Regions from separate parts of the Sphingobium sp. ba1 genome, predicted to be linked through region 1. Evidence: riboswitches for the same ligand, from Rfam matches in the RefSeq annotation. Region 1 holds a riboswitch; the other holds the start of a gene.
The links. A riboswitch is a leader RNA that binds a small molecule or an ion and turns the genes downstream of it on or off. The one in region 1 is predicted to bind thiamine pyrophosphate.
Positions count from the first base shown of each region.

Region 2: it holds a riboswitch for thiamine pyrophosphate, as region 1 does, so the genes downstream of both, thiC (phosphomethylpyrimidine synthase ThiC) here and IL54_RS02785 (TonB-dependent receptor) in region 1, are expected to answer to the same signal.

Region 1 covers NZ_JPPQ01000053.1:13,430-16,846, forward strand. The annotation lists gene tenA (thiaminase II) at 1-26, opposite strand, end outside; gene IL54_RS02785 (TonB-dependent receptor) at 38-2,206, opposite strand; TPP riboswitch at 2,198-2,325, opposite strand; partial or broken gene IL54_RS25795 (IS30 family transposase) at 2,517-3,417, opposite strand, start outside.
Region 2 covers NZ_JPPQ01000069.1:2,723,201-2,726,617, forward strand. The annotation lists gene thiC (phosphomethylpyrimidine synthase ThiC) at 1-1,271, opposite strand, end outside; TPP riboswitch at 1,316-1,425, opposite strand; gene IL54_RS16395 (hypothetical protein) at 1,462-1,743, shown strand; partial or broken gene IL54_RS16400 (transglutaminase family protein) at 1,807-3,417, shown strand, end outside.

The sequences.
Region 1 (3,417 bases):
CAAATCTCTGCGCAAAAGCTCATCATCTCGTCTCCTGTCAGAACTTGACTGAGGCGCTCGCCCCGAACTGGCGGCCGGTATTGATCGTGAAACTGTCGAACGGCCCATTGGGACCAATCCCCAACAACAGCGGCAATTGCTGCTGGCCAAAGGCGGAGATCGCCCAGCGCTTGTCGAACAGATTTTTCGCCCAGATGTCGAACGTCCAAGCGCCCTGCGTCACGCCGATCCGCCCGTCGACCGACGTATAGCCCGGCGTATGCAAGATATTGTCGATCTCGAAATCCACCCGCGACACATAAGCGACGCTCAGCCGCGCATCGACCAGCGCTGGTCCTGCCGCGCCCTCCCAGCCGATCCCGCCATTGACCGTCCAGTCGGGCGCATTGGGCGTCCGCTTACCGCTCATATCGACGATCGCCGGTTCACCCGACTCCGGCGTCGGATTGGGGGTCAGATAGCGACCCGTGCGGCTATGCGTCCAGGCGATCCCGCCATCGACGCGGAACCCTGCGCCCAGCGCCACATCGCCCGACGCCTCCAACCCATGGACATCGACTTGCGGCACCGACAGCACCACCGAATTGCCCAGGAAGACCGTATTCTGGAAATTGCTATAGTCGGTGACGAAGCCCGCGATCGACCCACGCACCCGGCCATCGCTGCTCTGCGCCTTGACGCCGACCTCGACCGACTTGGTCGTCTCGCCGGGGAACACGGCTTGCCACACATCCGTCGCGCCGGGCAGGGGATTGAACCCGCCCGCCTTGAAACCAACCGCGCCGGTCACATAAGCGGTCAGGTTCGCATTGGGCCGCCACGCCAGCGAAACCTTGGGCTGCCATTTGTCAAACGTCCGCGCCCGCTGCGCCACCAGCGCGCCGCTTGTCGAGCCGACCGTATCTTCCTTGCGCCGATCGCGGTCGTAGCGCAGCGCGGCGGTCAATTCGATCTGCGGCGCAATGTCGTAGCTCGCCTGAGCGAAGACACCGATCTGGTTCGAGCGTGTCTCCGCGCGTAACGCTTCCGCGCCGAACAGCAAAGGCCCGAAATCGTCGGTCCGGTCGCGCTCCAGCCGCTGGAAAAACAGCCCGACATGCCAACGTAGCGGACCATCGGTCATCGATGTCAGCCGCAACTCGCTGGTCCAGGCCAGAATATCAACGGGTTGAGAGATGGGCTGGATACCATCTGGAAAGAGCGGAATACCGCCTAGCGTGATTGGCGTGTCGTTGCGGAAATCCAGTTCCTCGACGAAATCCTTATGATATTCGTCATAGCCGCCGGTCCAGCTCAGGCTCAGGGTATCACCCAGCAGCTGCTCATAAGTCGCTTGAACGCCCCAATAATTGCGGTCGGAACGTCCCTCGAAATCGCCGAACGGATCGGTCAGCGCATCGCCTGCCAGCCTACCACCGTAAAGACCGGTCACATTGCCCGACGAGATATAGGCCGCGCCGCCTTCCTCCTCGGCCCAACTCGCGCGCAGTTTGAAGGTCGCGGTTTCGCTCAGCACCATCGTCGCCTTCAGCCGCAGGTTGCGGCTGATCTGGCCATCGACTTTTTTGTCGAGGAAGCTGTTGCGGATGAACCCTTCGCTGTTGCGATAGGAACCCGCCAACCGCACTTGCACACGGTCGGACAGCGGCGCATTGACCACGCCATCGGCGGTCCAAGTGAACCCATTGCCGATACCGACCGCCGCTTCGCCACCCCAATCCGGGCCGGGCTCATTCGTCGCCACGGCAATCGCGCCGCCCGATGCCGAGCGGCCGAACAGCGCGCCCTGCGGTCCCTTCAATATCTCGACCCGCGCGACATCATAGGTTCGCAGGGTGAAGAGTTCGGAATCGGCCAGCGCCAAACCATCAACGATATAAGCGATAGAAGGCGACTGGCTGCGATTGGTCGATACGCCACGTACCGATATCAAATTCGTACCTGGATCCTGATCATTGATGATGAAGATGCCCGGCGTTGCCGCGATGAAATCGTCGATCGTCGTCATCTTGCGCGCGGCAATGGCGGCGGGACCATAGACGGTCACCGTATCGGGGACGCCGATCTGCGCTTCCTCGCGCCCCCGCGCCGTGACGATGATGCGATCCGCCTCGCTCCCTTCGGCCGCCCGCGCCGCATTGGACAATACGAATGCGAAGGGTAGGGTGGACAGACAGGTAAACGAGATGATGGCGTAACGACGCATAGTCCCTATTCCTCCGCCGGTATGAGCCGGATCAGGTTCGCGGGTTTGCGGACTAGGCACCCCTTGCGCCCGATCCGCGTCTCAGCCCTGACAGCGCCAGGACACCCCGTGGGTGAATGTGCGCCTGCGACTATGCGCAGAATGTGCGAACGTCAAACGCTTCCGTGATTGGGAGGGGCCGCATAGTTTATGCTGCGGCTAGCTCCATCGAAACGCCGCAAACAAAGGCGGTTTCGATTTGAAGCGCGACATCCATGGGATGCGTAGCATTTCATCCAGGGTGGGGCGAGCCCCACCCTGGATGGCAAATCTACCGGGCGTTGAGGAGGGTGATTTGCTCTCCCAGAACGTCATGCGGGGTGCGATAGTTCAGGCACTTGCGAGGGGTGCTGTTGATGCGATCAGCAACGGCCTGGATTTCCTTATCCGATAGCAACGCCAGGTCCGTGTCAGACGGCAGGAAGCGCCGTATGCGACCGTTGCTGTTTTCCACGCTGCCCTTTTGCCAGGGTGCCGATGGCAGGCAGAAATAGCTCGTCATCGCGAGTTTCTTCTGGAGTGTCACAAAGGCAGCAAATTCCGTTCCCCGGTCAAAGGTGATGCTCTGACGCAGGGAAGGGGGCAGCATGTGCAAGTGGTGCTGGATTCCCGACATGACGCCGGCGGAATGCCGACTGGGATTGCGGGCGAGGATAGTAAACCGGCTGCGGCGCTCGACCAGCGAGGTGAGGTTGGCTTTGCCATATTCCAACCTGAAGGTCATCAGGCGCCTTCCCAATGACCAAAGCTCCTGCGATTACCGATTTCGGAAGGGCGTTTGCCAATGGTGTTGGCCAAAGGGATATGCAGACCGCGGGGCTTGCGCGCATAGCGCTGCCGTCGAGATCGACGGGCAACAGGCAGAAGGCGCCACAGGCCCTGGCTTCGTCCGTCCGGCCCATAGACGAACTGGTAGATGGTCTCGTGACAGACGGCTTCACGATTACCGCGATGGCGTCGAAGGTATCCCGCAATCTGCTCCGGCGACCAGGCTGCTGACAAGCGGTCGGCGATATAGGCGGCAAGCTCGGGCTTTCGGGCGATTTTGCCGCCACGCACCCGGCGCCTGTCCGCCATCGTTTGTGCGGCCGTTGGAAAATAGCCACGAAACACCGGCTCGTCATCGAGATGCTGATTACGTTTGAGCTCGCGATAGATGGTCGAACGATGTC
Region 2 (3,417 bases), on a different contig from region 1:
TGCTTTTCCACATTCTGCTTGATCTTGTGCATCGGCACATGGCCCGGCCCCTCGATCATCACCTGCACATCCTGTTCCCAGGCGCGCTTGGTCAGTTCGCCCAGCGTATAGAGTTCGGCAAATTGCGCCTCGTCATTGGCGTCAGCAATCGAACCGGGGCGCAGGCCATCGCCCAGCGAATAGGCGATGTCATAGGCCTTCATGATCTCGCTAATCTCGTCGAACCGCTCGTAGAGGAAGCTTTCGCGATGATGGGCGAGGCACCATTTCGCCATGATGGAGCCGCCACGCGACACGATGCCGGTGACGCGCTTGGCGGTCATCGGGATATAGGGCAGCCGCACGCCGGCATGGATGGTGAAATAGTCGACGCCCTGTTCCGCCTGCTCGATCAGCGTGTCGCGGAAAATCTCCCAGGTCAGATCCTCGGCGACGCCGCCGACCTTTTCGAGCGCCTGATAGATGGGCACGGTGCCGATCGGCACGGGCGAGTTGCGGATGATCCATTCGCGCGTGTCGTGGATGTTGCGGCCCGTGGACAGGTCCATCACCGTGTCCGCGCCCCAGCGGATCGACCAGACCAGCTTGTCGACTTCGGCGGCGACGTCGGATGCGACCGCGCTGTTGCCGATATTGGCGTTGATCTTGACCAGGAAATTGCGGCCGATCGCCATCGGTTCGGATTCGGGATGGTTGATGTTGCTGGGGATGATCGCCCGGCCGCGCGCCACTTCGTCACGGACGAATTCGGGCGTCACATAATCGGGGATTTCCGCGCCCCAATCCTGCCCGTCGCGGACATATTCGGCCAGCCGCGCCCGGCCCAGATTCTCGCGCTCCGCCACATATTCCATTTCCGGCGTGATGATGCCGCGACGGGCATAATGCATCTGGCTGACATTGGCGCCCGCCTTGGCGCGCAACGGCCGCCGCGCCCCCAGCGGGAATTGGGCCACCCCGCCGCTACGATCCGGCCCTTTGAGCCCATTATCCTCCGGCCGCACTTCGCGCGCGGCATACGTCTCCACATCGCCCCGGCCGACGATCCAGTCGTGGCGCAACGCGGGCAGGCCCGCACGAATGTCGATCTGCGCCGCCGGGTCCGTATAGGGACCGGACGTGTCATAGACGCGCACCGGCGCTTCGCCGCTGCCCGGCTCCAGCGTGATTTCGCGCATCGCGACCTTCAGCGGGCCGACATGAATTTTGCGCGACCCCCTGATGGGGCCAGTGGTGACGCCGATTTCGGTGCGGGCGGGAACATCTGCCATTTTCGTCTCTCCTTCATGGGCGAGGAGAGCGACGGCGGGCGGTGTGACGGCGCGCTGACCCTCCCTACGCCGGTGTCAGCCGGATCAGGTTCAACGGGTCGCAGCCACATAGCTGCCTCTCAACCGTCTGCGGACGGTCCCCCGGGGATGCTGGACAGGGTAAGCCGTTCGCGGCATGAGTCCAGCGCTTATGTCTCACCATCCCCCACCCGATCTTTCCACCAAGGAAGGCCGCAAGGCGTGGCGGCATGAATATCGCATGGTCGCGGTGCGCCCGCGCCGTTGGGGGCTGTGGCTGCTGACCGCCGGGTTTCTGCTGTGGCTCGCGCCGTCGGCCTTTGGCCTGCACAGCATCCTGGGCTGGTCGCCCAGCCTGATCGGCATGGCGCTGATGCTGATGGCAACGCCGCTGCTGATCGCAGGCGCGGTGCTGCGGCGGCGCTATCGGCGCGGGCGGTTGGGCACTCCCTAGAATCTGCACGGCCCGCGCGATTGGCTGTTGCATTGCAGCAGGGGGTAGCGTTTGATCGCGGCCATGCTCAAAGCCGCACTCCACCACCTCACCGCCTATCGTTACAATCGCCCGATCCGCCTGGGGCCACAGGTCATCCGCCTGCGCCCGGCGCCGCATAGCCGGACCAAAGTCCCCAATTATGCGCTGAAGATCGAACCGGCGAACCATTTCCTGAACTGGCAGCAGGACCCGCACGGCAACTGGCTGGCGCGCGTGGTGTTTCCCGATCCGGTCGATCATTTCCGCATCCAGGTCGATCTGCTCGCGGACCTCGACATCATTAATCCATTCGATTTCTTCGTCGAGCCTTATGCGGAGACTTACCCCTTCGCCTATGACGACCAGCTGAAGACCGACCTCGCCGCCTATTTCGACATCGAACCACAAGGGCCGATGTTCGACGCGATGGTGGAGCAATATGATGGTTTTCAAAGCCGGACGGTCGATTTCCTGGTCGAGGTGAACCGCCGCCTCCAACAACAGGTCGGCTATGTCATCCGCATGGAAGCGGGCGTGCAGACGCCGGAAGAGACGCTGGAAATCGGCACCGGATCGTGCCGCGATTCCGCCTGGCTGCTGGTGCAATTGCTGCGCCGCCTCGGCTTTGCCGCGCGCTTCGTGTCGGGCTATTCGATCCAGCTGGTCGCCGATGTCGAGCCGATCGAAGGGCCAAAGGGCGTGACGCAGGACGTCGTCGACCTCCACGCCTGGGCAGAGGCCTATGTGCCGGGCGCAGGCTGGGTGGCGCTGGATGCCACCAGCGGCATGTTCGCAGGCGAGGGGCATATTCCGCTCTGCGCGACGCCGCATTACAAGTCCGCCGCACCGATCAGCGGCATGGCCGAACCGGCCGAAGTCGATTTCGAATTTGCGATGAACGTGTCCCGCATTGCCGAAGCGGTGCGGATCACCAAGCCATTCACCGACAGCCGCTGGGACGCGGTGATGGCGCTCGGCGCACAGGTCGATGCCGACCTGATCGCGCAGGACGTGCGCCTGACCACCGGGGGCGAGCCGACGTTCGTGGCGGTCGATGGCGGCGATGCGGGCGAATGGAATGGCGATGCGGTGGGACCAACCAAGGCGGCCTATGCCGACCGGCTGATCCGCAAGCTGCGCGCGACCTTTGCGCCGGGCGGCCTGCTGCATCATGGGCAGGGCAAATGGTATCCGGGCGAAAGCCTGCCGCGCTGGGCCTATGCGGTCTATTGGCGCAAGGATGGCACGCCGATCTGGCGCGACGAAAGCCTGATCGCGCCCGACGATGCGCCCGACGGCGCGCGCATGGTGACGCCCGCCGACGCCCGCGCGTTCCTCAGCCATATGGCCGGGAATATGGGCTTTACCGACGAATATACCCATGCGGTCTATGAAGATCCGGCGGTCTGGGCGGTCAAGGAAGCCGACCTGCCGATCAACGCCAGCCCCGATGATCCCAAGATCAGCGACCCCGAAGCGCGGGCGCGGATGGTCAAGACGTTCGAGCGTGGCCTCGACCAGCCGGTCGGCTATGTGCTGCCGGTCCAGCGCTGGCAAAGCCAGGTCGCCAAGCCCCGCTGGCAGAGCGAAATCTGGCAGTTGCGGCGCGGCAAGCTGTTCGCGGTGCCGGGCGATTCGGCGCTGGGCTATCGC